DNA from 3 places in the Bradyrhizobium sp. 137 genome. Region 1 is predicted to be linked to each of the others. Evidence: predicted binding sites of a transcription regulator. Region 1 holds the regulator's gene; each other region holds the start of a gene.
What was found. Region 1 encodes PhoB, which activates phosphate uptake and scavenging genes when phosphate is short. Its sites were predicted from a motif close to TGTCATNNANCTGTCAT; they were not measured.

Region 2: IVA78_RS31750 (UDP-2,3-diacylglucosamine diphosphatase) is a predicted target of PhoB. The motif match lies at 1,836-1,852, and genes of this name have one in related genera.
Region 3: ugpB (sn-glycerol-3-phosphate ABC transporter substrate-binding protein UgpB) is a predicted target of PhoB. The motif match lies at 905-921, and genes of this name have one in related genera.

Annotation. Positions count from the first base shown of each region.
Region 1 is NZ_JADPKU010000055.1:54,429-60,769, forward strand. It holds gene IVA78_RS16695 (GcrA family cell cycle regulator) at 245-757, shown strand; gene phoB (phosphate regulon transcriptional regulator PhoB) at 1,018-1,725, opposite strand; gene phoU (phosphate signaling complex protein PhoU) at 1,740-2,456, opposite strand; gene pstB (phosphate ABC transporter ATP-binding protein PstB) at 2,468-3,289, opposite strand; gene pstA (phosphate ABC transporter permease PstA) at 3,286-4,131, opposite strand; gene pstC (phosphate ABC transporter permease subunit PstC) at 4,136-5,125, opposite strand; gene pstS (phosphate ABC transporter substrate-binding protein PstS) at 5,285-6,298, opposite strand.
Region 2 is NZ_JADPKU010000127.1:124,938-131,278, reverse strand. It holds gene IVA78_RS31755 (glycosyltransferase family 1 protein) at 1-1,000, opposite strand, end outside; gene IVA78_RS31750 (UDP-2,3-diacylglucosamine diphosphatase) at 1,000-1,812, opposite strand; gene thiD (bifunctional hydroxymethylpyrimidine kinase/phosphomethylpyrimidine kinase) at 2,021-2,821, opposite strand; gene IVA78_RS31740 (Lrp/AsnC family transcriptional regulator) at 3,400-3,645, shown strand; gene IVA78_RS31735 (cytochrome c) at 3,788-4,714, opposite strand; gene IVA78_RS31730 (CHRD domain-containing protein) at 4,870-5,286, shown strand; gene IVA78_RS31725 (cystathionine gamma-synthase family protein) at 5,359-6,341, opposite strand, start outside.
Region 3 is NZ_JADPKU010000099.1:191,930-198,270, forward strand. It holds gene ugpB (sn-glycerol-3-phosphate ABC transporter substrate-binding protein UgpB) at 1-850, opposite strand, end outside; gene IVA78_RS26505 (CaiB/BaiF CoA-transferase family protein) at 1,249-2,454, opposite strand; gene IVA78_RS26510 (organic hydroperoxide resistance protein) at 2,630-3,055, opposite strand; gene IVA78_RS26515 (MarR family transcriptional regulator) at 3,209-3,670, shown strand; gene IVA78_RS26520 (GIY-YIG nuclease family protein) at 3,687-3,929, opposite strand; tRNA gene IVA78_RS26525 (tRNA-Ala) at 4,065-4,140, opposite strand; gene IVA78_RS26530 (TIGR02300 family protein) at 4,234-4,641, opposite strand; gene aroA (3-phosphoshikimate 1-carboxyvinyltransferase) at 4,802-6,139, shown strand; gene cmk ((d)CMP kinase) at 6,136-6,341, shown strand, end outside.

The DNA of each region.
Region 1 (6,341 bases):
ATGTGGAAGCGAGTCGGCGGACTCTTGCGCGGGAGTCACGCCATATTGTAGCGTTTGGACTGTCAGATACGACATCTCGTGCAGCGGTTCTGATCCCAAGAGTCCTCATGTACCGGCGTAAACGTTCGGGCGTCAGTCACGCGCCCGGCGAGCCTTAAGGGATTCTGACGGCACGGGTTTTTCAAGGCTTAAGCATTCGCTGTGAGGCCCCAGGATGGCGGCGCGCAACGAGGGAAAGGGTGCAATGACGGTTTTGACCTGGTCCGACGATCGCGTCGAGCAGCTGAAAAAGCTCTGGGAGGCCGGACTTTCGGCCAGCCAGATCGCGGCCGAGCTCGGCAATGTGACCCGCAATGCCGTGATCGGCAAAGTGCACAGGCTCGGCCTGTCGGGCCGCGCCAAGAGCCCTTCATCGGCAGCGCCGCGGCCGCGCAAGGCGCGGCCCGCGCAGCATATGATGCGGGTGACCCGGCCGATCTCGCGCGGCAACACCGCGCTGGCGCAGGCCTTCGAGGTCGAGGTGGAGGCCGAACCGGTCACCTACGACAACGTGGTGCCGATGAGTCAGCGGCTGTCGCTGCTGGAATTGAACGAGGCGACGTGCCACTGGCCGGTCGGCGATCCCTCCAGCCCGGACTTCTTCTTCTGTGGCGGCAAGGCGCTGTCAGGCCTGCCCTACTGCGCCCAGCACTCGCGCGTCGCCTATCAGCCGGCAGCGGATCGCCGGCGGGCGGCACCGAAGCCGAGCACGCGGTGATTATTTCCTGAGATCGAACCGGCAGCCGTCACGCGGTGACGGCGCAACAAACCCGACGTCGTCCCGGACAAGCGAAGCGCCGGACCGGGACCGATAGCCACCGCAAGCCGTGGTTACGGGGACTCGGAGTTACCTTTTCGCGCAACAACCACGTCCTGTGGCTATGCGTCCGGATCGGCGCTTCGCTCCGGACAACGCTGCGCGTTGCCGGGAGCTACGCTTGTCCGGGACGACGACCGAGCTTGGTGACGCAGTTGGGCCTACGTCTGCTCCGCCTTTGCAAACCGATCATCCAGCGCATAACCCGCGCCGCGGACGGTGCGGATCGGGTCCTGCTCGCGGCCGAGATTGAGCAGCTTGCGCAGGCGGCCGATATGGACGTCGACGGTGCGCTCGTCGATGTAGATGTCGCGGCCCCAGACGCTGTCGAGCAGCTGCTCGCGCGAGAACACGCGGCCGGGATGCTCCAGGAAGAACTCCAGCAGGCGATATTCGGTCGGGCCGAGATCGATCGGCCGGCCCGAGCGCGCGACGCGGCGCTTGTCGCGATCGAGCTCGATGTCGCCATAGGCGAGCACGGTGGCGAGCCGCTCGGGGCTTGCGCGCCGCAGAAGGCCCTTCACGCGCGCGAGCAGCTCCGGCACCGAGAACGGCTTGACGATGTAGTCATCGGCGCCGGTCGCAAGACCCCGCACCCGCTCGCTTTCCTCGCCGCGCGCGGTCAGCATGATGATCGGGAGCTGCTTGGTCTCGGGACGGGTGCGCAGCCGCCGACACAACTCGATGCCGGACAGTCCCGGCAGCATCCAGTCGAGCACGATCAGATCGGGGATGTGTTCCTTGAGGCGGGTGTCGGCGTCGTCGCCGCGCATTACCGTCTCCACGTCATAGCCGTCGCCTTCGAGGTTGTAACGGAGAAGCTCGGTGAGAGCTTCCTCGTCCTCAACCACCATAATGCGTGCGCCCATGTTGTCGTCGCTCCCTAGGTATTCGGTACCGTCGTGGCGAAGGTCGTCATGTCGCCCTTCGGCCGCTTGTCGGTGATCGCCTGCCCCTCGATCATGTAGAACACGGTCTCGGCGATGTTGGTGGCGTGATCACCGATGCGCTCGATGTTCTTGGCGCAAAACATCAGATGGATGCAGAACGAGATGTTGCGCGGATCCTCCATCATATAGGTGAGGAGCTCGCGGAACAGAGAGGTGCAGATGGCGTCCACTTCCTCGTCGCCCTTCCACACCGCCATCGCCGCCGGCAAATCGTGCGCGGCATAGGCATCCAGCACCGACTTGACCTGCTGCTGCACGAGGTCGGTCATGTGCTCCAGGCCGCGGAACAGTTTCAGCGGATGGAAGTCCGTCTCCAGCGCCGCAACGCGCTTGCCCATGTTCTTGGCGAGGTCGCCGATGCGCTCGAGATCGGTGGCAACGCGCATGGCGCCGACGATCTCGCGTAAATCCACCGCCATCGGCTGGCGGCGGGCGATGGTGAGCACGGCGCGCTCCTCGATGCGCTTCTGAAGCGCGTCGAGCTCGGCATCGGTGGTGACGACGCGCTGGCCGAGCGCGACGTCGCGGCGGATCAGCGCGTCGACGGAATCGACGATCATGCGCTCGGCGATGCCGCCCATCTCGGCGACGAGGCGAGTGAGCTCCTGGAGGTCGGTATCGAAGGCCTTTGCGGTATGTTCAGTACCCATGTCCCGTCTCCTCAGCCGAACCGGCCGGTGATGTAATCCTGCGTACGCCGGTCGCTCGGCGACGTGAAGATCTTGCTGGTGTCGTCGAACTCGATCAGCTCGCCGAGATACATGAAGGCGGTTTTATCAGAGACGCGCGCCGCCTGCTGCATGCTGTGGGTGACGATCGCGATCGTGTAGTTCTCGGACAATTCCTGGATCAGCTCCTCGACCTTGGCGGTCGAGATCGGGTCGAGCGCCGAGCAGGGCTCATCGAACAAGATCACTTCGGGCCGCACCGCGACCGTGCGGGCGATGCAGAGGCGCTGCTGCTGGCCGCCGGAGAGCGACAAGCCGGACGCGTTGAGCTTATCCTTGACCTCGTTCCACAGCGCGCCGCCGCGCAGCGCCTTCTCGACGCGGTCGTCCATCTCGGACTTCGAGATCTTCTCGTAGAGGCGGATGCCGAAGGCGATGTTCTCGTAGATCGTCATCGGGAACGGCGTCGGTTTCTGGAACACCATGCCGACCCGGGCGCGCAGCAGGTTGAGGTCCAGCTTGGGATCGAGGATATTGGTCTGGTCGAGCAACAGCTGGCCGGTGGCGCGCTGGCCCGAATAGAGATCGTACATCCGGTTGAAGATGCGCAGCAGGGTCGACTTGCCGCAGCCCGACGGGCCGATGAAGGCCGTGACGCGGTTGGTGCCGAGGGCCAGATTGATGTTCTTCAGCGCGTGGTGCTCACCGTAGTAGAAATTGAGGTTGCGCGCGGTGACCTTGGCAGGCGCCTCGGGTAGCGGCTGTGAGCCGGGATGAACGGTCGGCGCACTTACGGAAACAGACATTTCACTCATTTTGCAGTCCTCTCGGCGCCAAGGATGCGCGCGCCAATGTTCAGGGCAAGCACGGTCAGGGTGATGAGCAGCGCCCCACTCCAGGCGAGCTGCTTCCAATAGGCGTAGGGGCTCTGCACGAAGTTGTTGATGGTGACAGGCAGGTTGGCCATCGTCTTGTCGAGGCCGAGGCTGAAGAACTGGTTCGACAGCGCCGTGAACAGCAGCGGCGCGGTCTCGCCGGCGACGCGCGCAGTCGCCAGCAGCACGCCGGTGATCAGGCCGGAGCGCGCGGCACGATAGGCGATCCGTTTGATCACCAGCGAGCGCGGCAGGCCGAGCGCGCTGGCAGCCTCACGCAGCGGGTTCGGCACCAGCAGCAACATGTCTTCGGTGGTGCGCACCACGACCGGGATCACGATCACGGCGAGCGCCAGCGCGCCGGCGATCGCCGAGAAGCCGCGCATCGGCACCACCACCGCGCCGTAGATGAACAGGCCGATGATGATCGAAGGCGCCGAGAGCAGGATGTCGTTGATGAAGCGGATCACCGAGGTCAGCTTGTCGTTGCGGCCGTACTCGGCGAGATAGGTGCCGGCGAACAGGCCGAGCGGCGCGCCGATGCCGACGCCGATCACGGTCATGATCAGCGAGCCGACGATGGCGTTGAGCAGGCCGCCCTCGTTCGATCCGGGCGGGGGCGTGTTCTCGGTGAAGACCTGGTAGTTGAGCCCGGCCAGGCCATTGTAAAGCAGCGTGATCAGAATCAGCGCGAGCCAAGTGACGCCGAAGGCGGCGGCTGCGATGCAGAGACCGCGGATGACGATGTCCCAGCGGCGACGGCGCGAATAGATCGGGTTCATGGCGTCACTTTCCGGCCTTGGTTTCCAGCCGCATCAGCATCAGCCGCGCGGCCGCGAGCACGAAGAACGTCAGCACGAACAGGAGCAGGCCGAGCAGGATCAGGCCGGACTGGTGCAGGCCGTCACTCTCGGCGAATTCGGAGGCGATCGCCGCCGAGATCGTGGTGCCCGGAGCGAAGATCGACGAGGAGATGCGGAACGAGTTGCCGATGATGAAGGTCACCGCCATCGTCTCGCCGAGCGCGCGACCGAGCGCCAGCATGACGCCGCCGATGATGCCGACGCGGGTGTAGGGGATCACCACGCTGCGGACGACTTCCCAGGTGGTGCAGCCGACGCCGTAGGCGGCTTCCTTCAGCACCGGCGGCACCGTCTTGAACACGTCGACCGAGATCGAGGTGATGAAGGGCAGCACCATGATGGCGAGGATCAGCGCGGCATTGAACAGGCTGAGATAGGACGGCGGACCTGCGAAGATCGCCCCCAGCACGGGGACGCCGTCGAAGACCCTGATCATGAACGGCTGGAAGGTGTTGGCCAGGAACGGGCCCAGCACGAAGAAGCCCCACATGCCGTAGATGATCGAGGGAATGCCGGCGAGCAGCTCGATCGCCATGCCGATCGGGCGGCGCAGCCATTGCGGGCAGAGCTCGGTGAGGAAGATCGCAATACCGAGACCGACCGGAATGGCGATCAGCATCGCGATGAAGGAGGTGACGAGCGTGCCGTACATCGGCCCGAGCGCGCCGAGCACGGGCGGATCGGCCGACGGCGCCCAGCGCTGCGTCCATAGGAACGAGAGGCCGTATTCCTTCATCGCGGGGAAGGCGCCAACGATCAGCGAAATGATGATGCCACCGAGGATCAGCAGCACCGAGATCGCGGAAAGTCGCGTGATCCAGTAGAAGGTGACGTCGCCGAGCTTGAACGCGCTCAAGGCCTTGGCGCGGTCATACGGTCCGGCGTCGTCGATTACGTCGCTCTGAACGGCCATCTCTGCCACGCCGATCCCCTGTACCCAGATTTATAGACGCTTGTTGCCGGTCCCGCGCCCCCGACACAGCACGACGCTGATCGGGGCCCGGTTGTTGTCCCGGCGCAGCGCAGCAGCATTTCACGCTGCTGCGCGTCCGGGACATGAGAGCCGTTCGCCTCAGCTCTTGATCTCGGCGGCCCAGGTCTTCTCGATCAGCTGGACGACGCTGTCCGGCATCGGGATGTAGTCGAGTTCTTCAGCCGCCTTGCCACCGTTCTTGAACGCCCAGCGGAAGAACTTGATGGCTTCCTGGGAGGCGGCCTTGTCGGTCGCAGACTTGTGCATCAGGATGAAGGTCGCCGCCGTGATCGGCCAGGACTTCTCGCCCGGCTGGTCGGTCAGGATGACGTAATAGCCGGGAGCCTTGGCCCAGTCGGCGTTGGAGGCGGCGGCCTGGAAGGCCTCGACGGTCGGCTGCACCGGCTTGCCGGCCTTGTTGACGAGACCGGTGTAGGTCAGCTTGTTCTGCTTGGCATAGGCGTACTCGACATAGCCGATCGAGTTCTTAGTCTGGCTGATGTTGCCCGACACGCCTTCGTTGCCCTTGGCGCCGACGCCGACCGGCCACTCCACCGCGGTGCCTTCGCCGACCTTGCTCTTCCAGTCCGCGCTGGCCTTGGAGAGATAGTTGGTGAAGTTGAAGGTGGTGCCCGAACCGTCGGAACGGCGGACCACGGTGATCGCCTCCGCCGGCAGCTTCACGTTCGGATTGAGCTTCTTGATCGCGGCGTCGTCCCATTTGGTGATCTTGCCGAGATAGATGTTGGCCAGCGTCTCGCCGTCGAACACCAGCTCGCCGGGCTTCACGCCCTCGAGGTTGACGACGGGGACGATGGCGCCCATCACCATCGGCCACTGCACGAGACCGTCCTTCTCGAGCTGCTCGGCCTTGAGCGGCGCGTCGCTGGCGCCGAAGGTCACGGTCTTAGCCAGGATCTGCTTGATACCGCCGCCCGAGCCGATCGACTGGTAATTCAGACCGTTGCCGGTCTCCTTCTTGTAGGCATCAGCCCACTTTGAATAGATCGGGAACGGGAACGTCGCACCGGCACCCGTGATATCGGCAGCAAAGGCCGCCGTCGCCGAGGCGGCGACCAAGCCGGCAGCGACGATCGTTTTGAGGAAATTCATGCTGGTCTCCATACAGGGGGAGCGAAGCGCCGTCCGCGCCCGA
Region 2 (6,341 bases), on a different contig from region 1:
GCACCGCGCCCAGTCCCTCGATGCTGGCGACGAAAGCCCGGGCCGAAGCCTCCCAGGTGTAATTGGCGGCGAACGCGACGCAGTCCTGCCTGGAGATGTCGAGCGCGGCGAAGCAGGCGTTGCGCAGATCGTGATCGAGCGCGCCGACCGGCGCATTGCCGATCACGTCGCGGGGCCCCTTCACCGGAAAGGCCGCCACCGGCAAGCCGCTTGCGAGCGCTTCCAGCAGGACCAGGCCGAACGTGTCGGTCTTGCTCGGGAACACGAAGACGTCGGCCGCAGCATAGATTTCCGCCAGCGCCTCGCCGTGCTTCTCGCCGAGGAAGATCGCGTCGGGATAGGCCTCTTCGAGCGAGGCCCGCGCCGGACCGTCACCAACGATCACCTTGGTGCCGGGCAGGTCGAGGTCGAGAAAGGCCTCAAGGTTCTTCTCCACCGCGACCCGGCCGACCGAGAGGAACACCGGCGCCGGCAGACAGAGGTCGATCGCGCGGGGATGGAACAAATGGGTATCGACGCCGCGCGGCCACAGCACGACGTTGTCGAAGCCGCGCTCGGCGAGCTCGCGCGCGAGCGCAGGCGTGGCCGCCATCACGGCGCGACTGGGCGCATGGAAGCGGCGCAGCGCGCGCCAGATCAGCGAGCCCGGCACCGGCACGCGAGCACGGACATATTCTGGAAAGCGGGTATGGAAGCTGGTCGTGAACGGCAGCTTGCGCTGGCGGCAATAGCGGCGGACCATCAGGCCGATCGGCCCCTCCGTCGCGATGTGGATGCTGTCCGGGCGTGCTTCTTCGATCAGCTTTGCAATTCGCGCCGGGCGCGGCATGGCGAGGCGCACGTCGCGATAGCTCGGCATCGCAAAGGTGCGGAACGATTGCGGCGTCAGGAACGTGAACGCGACGCCGAGCCCCTCTGCCGCGTCGGCCAGCTTGGTCAGCGTCCGAACCACACCGTTGACTTGCGGGTGCCAGGCGTCGGTCGCGACCAAGATGCGCATCAGGCAGCTCTTGCCGCGACCTGCGGGACGGTTGCCGGCTTCTGCAAATGATCCGCCCAGGTGATGATCTCGAAACGGCCGTCGTCGTGCTCGACCAGCGCGGTGCAGCTCTCGACCCAGTCGCCGCAATTCATGTAGCGAATGCCGGCCTCGTCGCGGATCACGGCGTAATGGATGTGGCCGCAGATCACGCCGTGCGCGTCGTGACGTCGCGCTTCGGCGGCGAGCGCCTGTTCGAACGCGCCGATATAGTTCACGGCGTTCTTGACCTTCTGTTTGGCCCATTGCGACAGCGACCAATAGGGCACGCCGAACAAGCGGCGGAAGAAGTTGACGAGGCGGTTCATCTGGATCGCGAAATCGTAGGCCTTGTCACCGAGATGAGCGAGCCAGCGCGCGTTCTGCACCACGAGGTCGAAGATGTCGCCGTGAATGACGAGATAGCGCTTGCCGTCGACGCCGGTATGAACGGTGTTCTCGACCACGTCGATGCCGCCGAAATGCGTGCCGTAATAGTTGCGCAGGAACTCGTCGTGATTGCCGGGAATGTAGATGACCTTGGCGCCCTTGCGCGCCTTGCGCAGCAGCTTCTGGACGAGGTCGTTATGGGATTGCGGCCAGTGCCAGCTCGATTTCAGCGCCCAGCCGTCGACGATGTCTCCGACGAGATAGATGGTGTCCGCATCGTGGTAGCGCAGGAAGTCCAGCAGAAGATCGGCTTGAGAACCGCGGGCTCCGAGATGGACGTCGGAGATGAACAACGTGCGAAAGCGCCGCTCCGGGCTCTCGTCACTCACATCGTAACTTCCCATGCGCCAGCCTGTAACAATGTCCCGTGACAGGGGGATGACCGATTGAACTTTTGAGGCACCTTCCGATACGAATCACGCCTTGCCTCGCCTGCCCTGCGAATATCAGTCGCATGCGACAATCAGGCGACATGGCGCGCAGAGCCAGATCAGGTTCGCACTGGAAGCCCGGAGGGCAGGCCGCTCCCTCTCCCGCTTGAGCGAACGGTCGTCAGTAGAACTTGTGGAAATGATGGATCGGCCCGTGGCCGTGGCCGACGCTGAAGCGGTCGGCGGCGCCAATCGCAGCGCTGATCCAGGCCTTGGCGTTGCGGACCGCCTGCTCGAGCGCCTCGCCTCTGGCGAGACCCGCCGCGACGGCCGAGGACAGCGAGCAGCCGGTACCATGGGTGTTCTTGGTGGCAAGGCGGGGCGCCGCGAGCGCGATGACGTTGTCGGCATCCAACAGATAGTCGACGCTCTCCGCGCCCTCGCCGTGTCCGCCCTTGATCAGGACCGCGCGGCAGCCGAGCGCCAGCAGGCGGCGCCCCTGGCTTTCGATCTCGGCCTCGTTGGCCGCGACCGGTGCATCGAGCAGCGCAGCGGCCTCGGGCAGGTTCGGCGTGATCACCGAGGCCAGCGGTATCAGTCTCGTGCGCAACGCCTTGACGGCGTCGGAGGCCAGCAGCCGGTCGCCGGATGTTGCCACCATCACGGGATCGAGCACCACGTGCCGGGGCGCCCAGCGCGACAGCGCGGCCGCGATCGCGTCAATGCTGGCGGCCTGGGCCACCATGCCGATTTTCACAGCGCCGACATCAAGATCGGAAAACACCGCATCGATCTGCGCGGTGACGAACTCGGCCGGCACTGCGTGAATACCCGTGACGCCGCGCGTGTTCTGCGCCGTCAACGCCGTGATGGCGGAGGCGCCATAGACGCCGAGCGCGGCAAAAGTCTTCAGGTCCGCCTGGATGCCGGCGCCCCCGCTCGAATCGGAGCCGGCGATGGTGAGCGCCACGGGCGTCCTCATCGCGGGAGACATCTGCTTGATCCGGACACCGCCATGGCCTGTCCTAGCGCGATCGTGGAACACCAGCAAGCGCGACCAGCTGCAAGCGACGCTGATTCGCGACACCGCCGTGCTCCAGCGAAGCAAGCGGACGCGGCCGCAATCGTTCAGGCTTTGCAAAATGCAACCTCACCCTTCTCTTGGTGTGGTCTTGCCCCTCAGCGTGCTTCGCCGATGCGTGAGACGTCAAGTGGTGGACTGTCCGCCGCCGCCAGTTGAGGGCCGCCCGGACCCGAAAGTCCATTTGGCGCGGGAGCCTTGCGCGAAAATGTCGAGATCAGGACGAGCTCGGGCTCCGGCATGATCATGGCCTTCGGATCGCGCCCAGCTTGAATCCGGGCCGCGCGCATGCGCAAGCGATCGTGCTGACCGAGCCGTATCGCAAGGTCGAGCTCGCGCAGCGGCTCAGGGATGCATTCGCCGCGGCGGCCGTCACCTGCTGAGCGCCGGACCGACATCTGGCGGCAGGCAAGTTCGCTTGCTAAATCCGGCCGATTTTGGCCTATTAGCCGGCTAGATGTGCTTTCGGAGTGACCGCGATGGTTCCCTTTTTCGTCCAGATCAAATGCAAGCTCGGCCAGTCCTATGTGGTCGCCAATGCGCTCGCCGAAGCCGAGATCGCCTCCGAGATCTACTCCACGGCCGGTCAATACGACCTCCTCGTGAAGTTCTACGTCGACAAGGACACAGACATCGGCCATTTCGTCAACGAGAAGGTGCAAGTGCTGCCAGGCATCCAGGACACCCTCACCATCATCACCTTCAAGGCGTTCGGCACCGGCTAACGGGCGTCATCGATGCGGGATGAGTTTGGTTATATCGATGCGAGCCAACGGTTCACCTCTCCCGAAGGGAGAGGTCGGATCGCATCGATAGATGCGATCCGGGTGAGGGGTTACAGTCTGACGAGCTAGCCTTCATCACGCACTAGCTGCCCTGCTTGCGCTTGGGCGGGGTCGGGCCGTCCACCGGCGGCAGCGATTTGACGTAGTCCGCCATGGCCGCGAGATCCGCGTCCGGCAGTTGCGAGGTGTTCTTGATCACGCGCGTCATCGCGCCGCCGACGCTGTCGCCATCGGGCAGTTCGCCAGTCTTGAGGAAATAGGCGATGTCCTTCGCGCTCCACTCGCCAAGGCGCTTCTGGGTGATGTTGGGGACCCAGCCCTCGCCTTCCGGATTGGGCCCGCCGGCAAACCGCTCGCTCGCGATGATGCCGCCAAGCGCGTTGCGCGGGCTGTGGCATTCGGCGCAATGGCCCAAACTGTTCACGAGATAGGCGCCGCGATTCCATGCCGGCGACTTCGCGCCGTCGGCGACGAACGGCTTGCCGTCCAGAAACAAGAATTTCCAGATGCCGACATTGCGCCGGATGTTGAAGGGAAAACTGACGTCATGGTCGCGCACCTTTCCCGCAACAGGCGGTAGCGTTTTCAGATAGGCAAAGAGGTCGAGCACATCCTCACGCTTGGCGTGCCGATAGGACGTATACGGAAACGCCGGAAAATAGTGCTGCCCGGCCGGCGAGACCCCGTGCATCACCGCGTTAACGAAATCGGCGTCGGTCCATTTGCCGACGCCGTCATTGGGATCGGGCGAAATGTTCGGCGCGTGAAACGTTCCGAACGGCGACTTGATCGCGACGCCGCCACCGAGCCTGAGACGATCAGGCTGATTGGGAACGGCATGGCAGGACGCGCAGCCGCCGGCGTTGAACATCACCTCGCCATTGGCAAGATCAGGCGCGTGCGGCGGCGTGGTGCCCGCGGCTGCCACTACGGGCGCGCTGAGCCACCAATAGACGCCACCTGCGGCAAGCGCGGCAAGCAGCGCCACGAGAATTGTTCGTTGCAACATGCACGTCCATTCGTTCTTGCGGCGAACCTACGACCGATCTCCGCGCGGCTCCAGCCACGAAGAATTTAGCCCCGCCCCCGCCGGAGACGGGAATAAACTGAAACGTCGGCTGTTGGAAGTTTAGCAGCCCAAACGGGTTCAGCAGGGAGAATGTCATGAACAAGACCGTCATCGCCATGTCAGTGCTCGCGGCCGCTGCTTTTGCAGGGCCGGCCAGCGCCGAAAAGCTGAAAGCAACGCTCGACGCCAAGTCCGAGGTGCCGGCAACGACCAGCAGCGGCACCGGAACGGCCGATCTGGACTACGATGCGGCCAGCAAGAAATTGTCCTGGACTGTCACCTATTCCGGGCTCTCTGGCCCTGCCACAGCCGCTCATTTTCATGGCCCGGCCGAAGCGGGCAAGAACGCCGGCGTTGCGGTCGCGATCCCGAATGCGACATCGAGCCCGGTCAAAGGCGAAGCGACGCTCACCGAGGCGCAGGCCGCCGATCTGCTCGGCGGCAAGTACTACATCAACATCCACACGGCGGCGAACCCCGGCGGCGAGATCCGCGGCCAAGTGACGAAGTAAGCGCAAACGCTGCGTCGTCGCGGAAGGGCCGGGCGCAGGAGGGGCGCCCGGCCTGTTCGATTCTCGCCACGCTCAAGCCGCGTTCAGTGCCTGCGTGAGATCTGCGATCAGGTCCGACGGATGTTCGATGCCGATCGACAGCCGGATCGTGGAATCGAGGACACCGATTTTCCGGCGGATGTCGGCGGGAACGCCGGAATGGGTCATCGTCGCGGGGAGGCTGGCAAGCGATTCCGTTCCGCCGAGGCTCACCGCGAGCTTGAAGATCTGGAGCGCGTCGAGAAATTTGACCGCCGCGTCCTTGCCGCCGACGATGTCGAACGAGAACGTGGAGCCGGCCCCCGAGCATTGCTGTGCGAACACGCGTCCGGCCGGCGACGTATCCTCGTGGTGACCGAGATAATGGACCTTCGCCACCTTGGCGTGACCGCGCAAAAAGTCGGCCACGAGGCGCGCATTCGCATCGGCCTTCTCCATGCGCAGGCTCAGCGTCTCCAGCGACCGGTTGATCATCCAGCAGGAATGCGGATCGAGCTGGGTACCGATAGCGCCGCGCAGCGCCTTGATGCCCTTCATGATTGCTTTGGAGCCGAGCGCGGCGCCGGCGATCAGGTCGGAATGACCGCCGACATATTTCGTGAGCGAGTACAAGGAAATGTCCGCGCCATGCTCGATCGGCCGCTGAAACACCGGTCCGAGCAGCGTATTGTCGCAGGCGATGATCGGTGTGTGCCCCTGGCTCTTCCCGATCGTCTCGGCGACACGGCGCATCATCGCAATGTCGACCAGCCCGTTGGTCGGGTTGGCGGGAGTTTCGATCAGAATCATCGACACCCGGCCCTTGCGCATGGCCTCCTCCGAGGCCTGGCGGACCGCAGCTTCGTCAACGCCATCGGCGAAGCCGACGGCGCCGATCGACAGACGCGCAAGCGTGTTCGTCAGCAGGGTTTCCGTCCCGCCATAGAGCGGCTGGGAGTGCAGAATGACATCGCCTGGGCGGACGAAGGCAAGGATCGTCGTCGCAATGGCCGCCATGCCGGATGAGAACAGGGCGC
Region 3 (6,341 bases), on a different contig from region 1:
CGAACTTGGCTTGCGCCTTGACGTTGCCGAAGAACGCCGAGGAGGTCAGATAGAGCGGGCATTCACCTGACGTGAAGCGGCCTTCGCCGGTGTTGGTGCGGCCGGCATAATCGTAGGTCTTGTCCTTCTGGAGCTCGACCAGCTTCTCGAGGTGCTTGACCTGAAGCGGGCCGTTGAATTCAAGCACGGTGTCGAATCCGTCGAGGCCGTTGGCCTTGGTCGACAGCGGCACGTTGTGCCAGGCGGAGAGCTGTTCGAGATTGACCCAGGTGACCCAGGAATTGGAGAAGCCGCAGGTGGGGTGGCCGTTGTCGTGCAGCTTCTTGGCGGCATCGAACACTTCAGGCCAGGTCTTCGGGATTGCGACGTTCGCCTTCTTCAGCTCGTCGAGGTTGACCCACATCACCGTCGACGACGAGTTGAACGGGAAGGACAGCATCTCGCCCTTCGAGGTCGAGTAATAGCCGGTGATCGCGGGCAGGTAGGCCTTCGGATCGAACTTCTCGCCGGTCTCGGCCATCAGCTTGTACACCGGCTTCACCGCGCCGGTCGCCGCCATCATGGTGGCGGTGCCGACCTCGAACACCTGCATGATGTGCGGCGCATTGCCGGCGCGGAAGGCCGCGATGCCGGCGTTCATCGTGTCGGGGTAGTTGCCCTTGTAGGTCGGGATTACCTTGTAGTCGCTCTGCGACGCGTTGAAGTCGGTGGCGAGCTTGACGATGACGTCGTTGTTGGCGCCGGTCATCGCGTGCCACCACTGGATCTCGGTCACGGCCAGGGCCGGCGAGGCCATCATGCCGACCGTGACTGCGACAGCCGCAGCCGCACCAAAATGTCGAAGAGCCATCAAGAAAACCTCCCTTGCCCGTCAATAAAGAAGCGCTTGCGCTAGCAGTGCCATATGACGTTCACATGACTGTGTAAGCGGCCGAAACGAAAGCGGCAAGCGCTGGAAAAGGGAAGCCGGAAAATAGGCGAAGGCGTGCGGGAGACCGCGCCGTGCGTTCGCGCTGCACACGCGTGCTCGCGCCGCAGTGCGGCATTGGATGACGTGAGTTGTCCATCAGGCGGCGATCTCGAACACCTCTCCCGCTTGCGGGAGAGGTCGCGCCGAAGGCGCGGGTGCGGGCTCTCTCCGCTTGGGGATTGTCCCGTTCTGGAGACGCCCTCTCCCCAACCCTCCCCCGCAAGCGGGGAGGGAGCGCACCGCCGTTGCGGCAACGCTGAAGTCTATTTCACGAGGCCTCAGCGCTTACGCTCGGGGCCGCAGACCACGCCCTTTTCGACCATCGCGTCGATGTCCGCCCGGGAGTAGCCGAACTCGCCCAGCACCTCAGCCGCGTGCTGGCTGAATTTCGGCGGCAGGCGGCGCAGGCTCGGCTTGCTGCGGTCGAGCCGGATCGGCGAGGCGACGCCCTTGTACCAATCCTTCTCGATGATATCGCCGCGCGCGATCGTGTGCGGATTGGTCAGCGCCTGGTCGATCTTCTGCACCGGGCCAGCGGGCAGGCCCGCCGCGAGCAGGCGGTTGCACAGCGGCTCGGCCTCGTGCTGGCTGAACACCGCGGCGAGTTCGGCGCGCAGCGCCTCGCGATTGGCGATGCGGTCCTTGTTGCGGGCAAAGCGCGGATCGGTGCCGAGCTCGGGCTTGCCGATCTCCTTGGCGAGCTTGCGGAACGTGCCGTCGTTGCCGACGCCGATGAAGATGTTGTCGGTTTTCGTCGGGAAGATCGCGTAAGGCACGAGGTTGGGATGCTCGTTGCCGGTGAGCGCGGGTGGCTTGCCATGCATGAAATAATTGGCGGTGTGCGGATGCATGATGGCAAGGCCGGTCTCGTACAGCGTCGTCTCCAGGAACTGGCCCCTGCCGGAGCGCTGGCGCTCCGACAGCGCCATCAGGATGCCGATCGCCGCGTACAGGCCAGTGGTGATGTCGACCAGCGGCACGCCGATCCGCATCGGGCCGCTCTCCAGCGAGCCGGTCGCCGCGATCATGCCGGTCATGGCCTGGATGATGGCGTCATAGCCGGGATTGCCGCCGCGCGGGCCGTCGGCGCCGAAGCCGCAGATCCGGCAGTGCACGAGGCGCGGGAATTTTGCGCGCAGCACCTCGTTGCCGATGCCCCATTTCTCCAGCGTGCCTGGCTTGAAGTTCTCGATCAGGACGTCGGCCGTCTCCAGCATCTTCAGCAGCACGGCGCGGCCGCCTTCGGAGGCGAGGTCGAGGCCGATCGAGCGCTTGTTGCGGTTGATGCCGACGAAATAGGCCGCATCCTCCTCATGGAAGGGAGGGCCCCATTCGCGCACCTCGTCGCCCGCGGGCGGCTCGACCTTGATCACGTCGGCGCCGTGGTCGGCGAGGATCTGGGTGCAGTAGGGACCGCCGAGCACGCGCGTGAGATCGATGACGCGCAATCCGCTCATGGCACCTGTGGCGGCTTCAGAACTCATGCCTTCGCTTCCCCTGTGTCGATGCTTGATCACAGGCCTAGCGAGGTTCGTGCATCCCAGCAATGGCTTCGCGCGTAGGGCCGCATGCGCCGCCGCGGCGCAATCCCAGAATGGCAAACCAATGGGAAGCGGCCAGCCCGAGGGGGATCTCGGGCCAGCCAATCCGCAATTGCGGTCAGACGACCGTCAGACGAACGTCGACATTGCCGCGCGTGGCGTTGGAGTACGGGCACACCTGGTGCGCCTTCTCGACCAGCGCCTCAGCCTCGGCGCGAGCCAGACCCGGCAGCGAGACGGCGAGATCGATGTCGAGACCGAAACCGCCCTCGGAGCGCGGGCCGATGCCGACGGTCGAAGTGACGGACGCATCATTGGGAACCTTGGGGCCGCCCTGCGACGCCACGAACTTCATCGCGCCGATGAAGCAGGCCGCATAGCCCGCCGCAAACAGCTGCTCGGGGTTGTTGCCGGCGCCGCCTCCGCCGCCGAGCTCCTTCGGCGTGGTCAGCTTGACGTCTAGGGCGCCGTCGAGCGTTGCAGCATGGCCGTCGCGGCCGCCGGTCGCCTTGGCACTGGTCTTGTAGAGGACGTTCACGGACATTTTCATCTCCCTGGGGGTTCGGGTGGACGCGATCTGTATCGCTGACAATTAGATCGCGCACAACTGAAATTACAGTGCCTCACATTTAATTGTTGGCAATTGAATTTACGGCCGCCCGACCCCACAATACGGGCAAATCCCGTGAGAGTCCCCATGGCCCGGAAACCATCGGCAGTGGACGCGCCGCTGCGGCTCGACAATCAGATCTGCTTTGCGGTCTATTCGGCCGCGCATGCTTTCAATCGTGTCTACAAGCCGCTGCTCGGTCGGCTCGGCCTGACCTATCCGCAATATCTGGTGATGCTGGTGCTATGGGAGCGCGACGACGTACCGGTGAGGGACATCGGCGAGAAGCTGTTCCTGGATTCGGGCACGCTGACGCCGCTGCTCAAGCGGCTCGAGGCCGCCCATCTCGTGAGGCGCACCCGCTCGAGCGAGGACGAGCGTCAGGTGCTGATCGCCCTGACGCCGCAGGGCCAGGCGCTGAAGGACAAGGCACGCAGCGTGCCGCAATCCATTCTGGCGGCCTCGGATTGCTCGGTGCCGGAACTGGTCGCAATGAAGGACGAGATCGTCGCATTGCGCGACCGGCTCAATGCGGTGATCGGGGAGTAGGGGAGTTCGTCAGAGCCTAGGAAAGCCGCTTCTTCGTGAAGGCGCGGCCGGAATGAGACTTCAGGTACTTTTCAAACGCCAGAGCTTTATACTTGTCGGGGAAGGCGCAGTACCAGATCAGTTTCCAAGGCTTATATTTAGCGGTGTGGCTAGATTTGCCGGCATTGTGTTCCGGAATTCGCCGCTTCAAATCTTCCGTGGCGCCGATGTATTCCTGATCAGGAAAGTCAACGCTTTGGAGAATGTAGACGTACCACATTGACGGCTATCGCCTGGGTAGTCGTTAGGTGGGCGTCGCACCAGTCCGTCTTCGCCCTTCGGGCTACGCCGGACACCACGCTTTACCCTTCGGGCTTCGCGTGGCTGCGCCACGCGAAGCCCGAAGGGCGAAGCGTGGTGGAGCCAGGCGGGATCGAACCGCCGACCTCTTGCATGCCATGCAAGCGCTCTCCCAGCTGAGCTATGGCCCCTTAACTTAGACCGGATGAACCTGGTGGATCACCCCAACCGGCGAGCCCTGGTGACTCGTGCGGTGCACCCTTTTTCACAGATCAGGGCTGATCTCAAGTCTCTTCATCACCTCCGACATCACCAATGATGTCGGTTACGTCCTCATCGCCTTCTTCGTCGTCGGCAATGAAGGTCGAATCGTCGTCATCGTCATCCTCGATGGTCTCGTCGACCTCGATGTCGTCCTCGGACTCCGGAACGACGGCCTTGACCTTGCCGGTGTTCTCCTCGGCGTCGGCCTCCTCGAGCGAGACCAACTCCTCGGCCTCTGCCGGCTCCGGCGTCGTGTCCGGGGCCACGTTGCGGGCTTCGGCGCCGCGGGACGCACGTGCGGGCGCGACCGGGGCGATCGGCACCACTTCGCCGGTATAGGGCGAGATCACCGGATTCTTGTTGAGGTCATAGAACTTCTTGCCCGTGGTCGGGCAAATACGTTTAGTTCCGAGTTCGGACTTGGCCACGGCAGGAATCCTGGGAATGTCTGAAAAGCGGTGCTTCACTTGGCTAGTTGGCGGCCCGCTGTCAATAGCGCATTACGGGAGAACGACATGCCCGTGACGGGGCGCGGACCATGTGGTACCTGCGCCCCAGCCCCATAGGGGCGCATCCAAGGACACAATCTTGACCCATTCCGACCAACCGAGGCCGCTGCAGTCTCGCGCCAGCGGCCCCCTGACCGGGAAAGTACGGGTACCTGGCGACAAGTCGATCTCCCATCGCGCCCTGATCCTGGGGGCGCTCGCGGTCGGCGAGACCCGGGTTTCGGGACTGCTCGAGGGCGAAGACGTCCTCAACACCGCCAAATCCATGCAGGCGCTGGGCGCCAGGGTTGAGCGCACCGGCGATTTCGCCTGGACGGTGAACGGTGTCGGCGTCGGTGGCTTCGCCCAGCCCAAGGCGGCGCTGGATTTCGGCAATTCCGGCACCGGCTGCCGCCTGGTCATGGGTGCCGTCGCGGGTTGCCCGATCTCGGCGGTGTTCGATGGCGACACCTCGCTGCGCAGCCGCCCGATGCGCCGGATCCTCGATCCACTCGAACAGATGGGCGCCAGGGCCTTGTCGGGCAGCGAGGGCGGCCGTCTGCCGCTGACCCTGCAGGGCGCGCGCGATCCGCTGCCGATCACCTACAAGACCCCGGTCGCCTCGGCCCAGATCAAATCGGCCGTGCTGCTCGCGGGCCTGGCTGCGCCGGGCACAACCACGGTGATCGAGACCGAGGCGAGCCGCGACCATACCGAGCTGATGCTGCAGCATTTTGGTGCCGCCATCACCTCCACGAAGGAAGGCCAGCACGGCCGCCGCATCACGCTTCAAGGCCAGCCAGAGCTGCACGGTGCCAACGTCATCGTGCCGGCCGACCCGTCCTCGGCGGCCTTCCCCGTCGTTGCCGCGCTGATCGCCGATGGCTCCGACGTCGTCCTGTCCGACGTAATGACCAATCCGCTGCGCACCGGCCTGTTCACCACGCTGCGCGAAATGGGCGCCTCGATCGAGGAGAGCGACGTGCGACGCGACGCCGGCGAGCCGATGGCCCAGCTGCGCGTGCGCGCGTCGAAGCTGCGCGGCGTCGAGGTGCCGCCGGAGCGCGCGCCCTCGATGATCGACGAATACCTCGTATTGGCCGTCGCGGCCGCTTTCGCCGAGGGCACGACCATCATGCGCGGCCTGCAAGAGCTGCGCGTCAAGGAATCCGACCGGCTCGAGGCCACGGCCGACATGCTTCGCGTCAACGGCGTCAAGGTCGAGGTCTCCGGTGACGATCTGATCGTCGAAGGCCGCGGTCACGTGCCCGGCGGGGGCGTTGTTGCCACCCACATGGACCATCGCATCGCGATGTCCGCGCTGGTGATGGGTTGCGCGTCCGACCAGCCGGTCGGCGTCGACGACACCGCCTTCATCGCCACCAGCTTTCCGGATTTCATTCCGATGATGCGTTCGCTAGGGGCCGAGTTTTCATGATCATCGCCATCGACGGGCCCGCAGCCTCGGGCAAGGGGACGCTCGGCAAGCGCCTCGCCCACCATTACGGTTATCGCCATCTCGATACCGGCGTCATCTATCGCGCAGTGGCTTACGAGCTGATGCAGTCCGGTCATGATCTCCGCGACGAGGCAGCCGCGGTCGCGGCGGCGCTGGAACTCGACCCCGAAAAGTTCGGCAA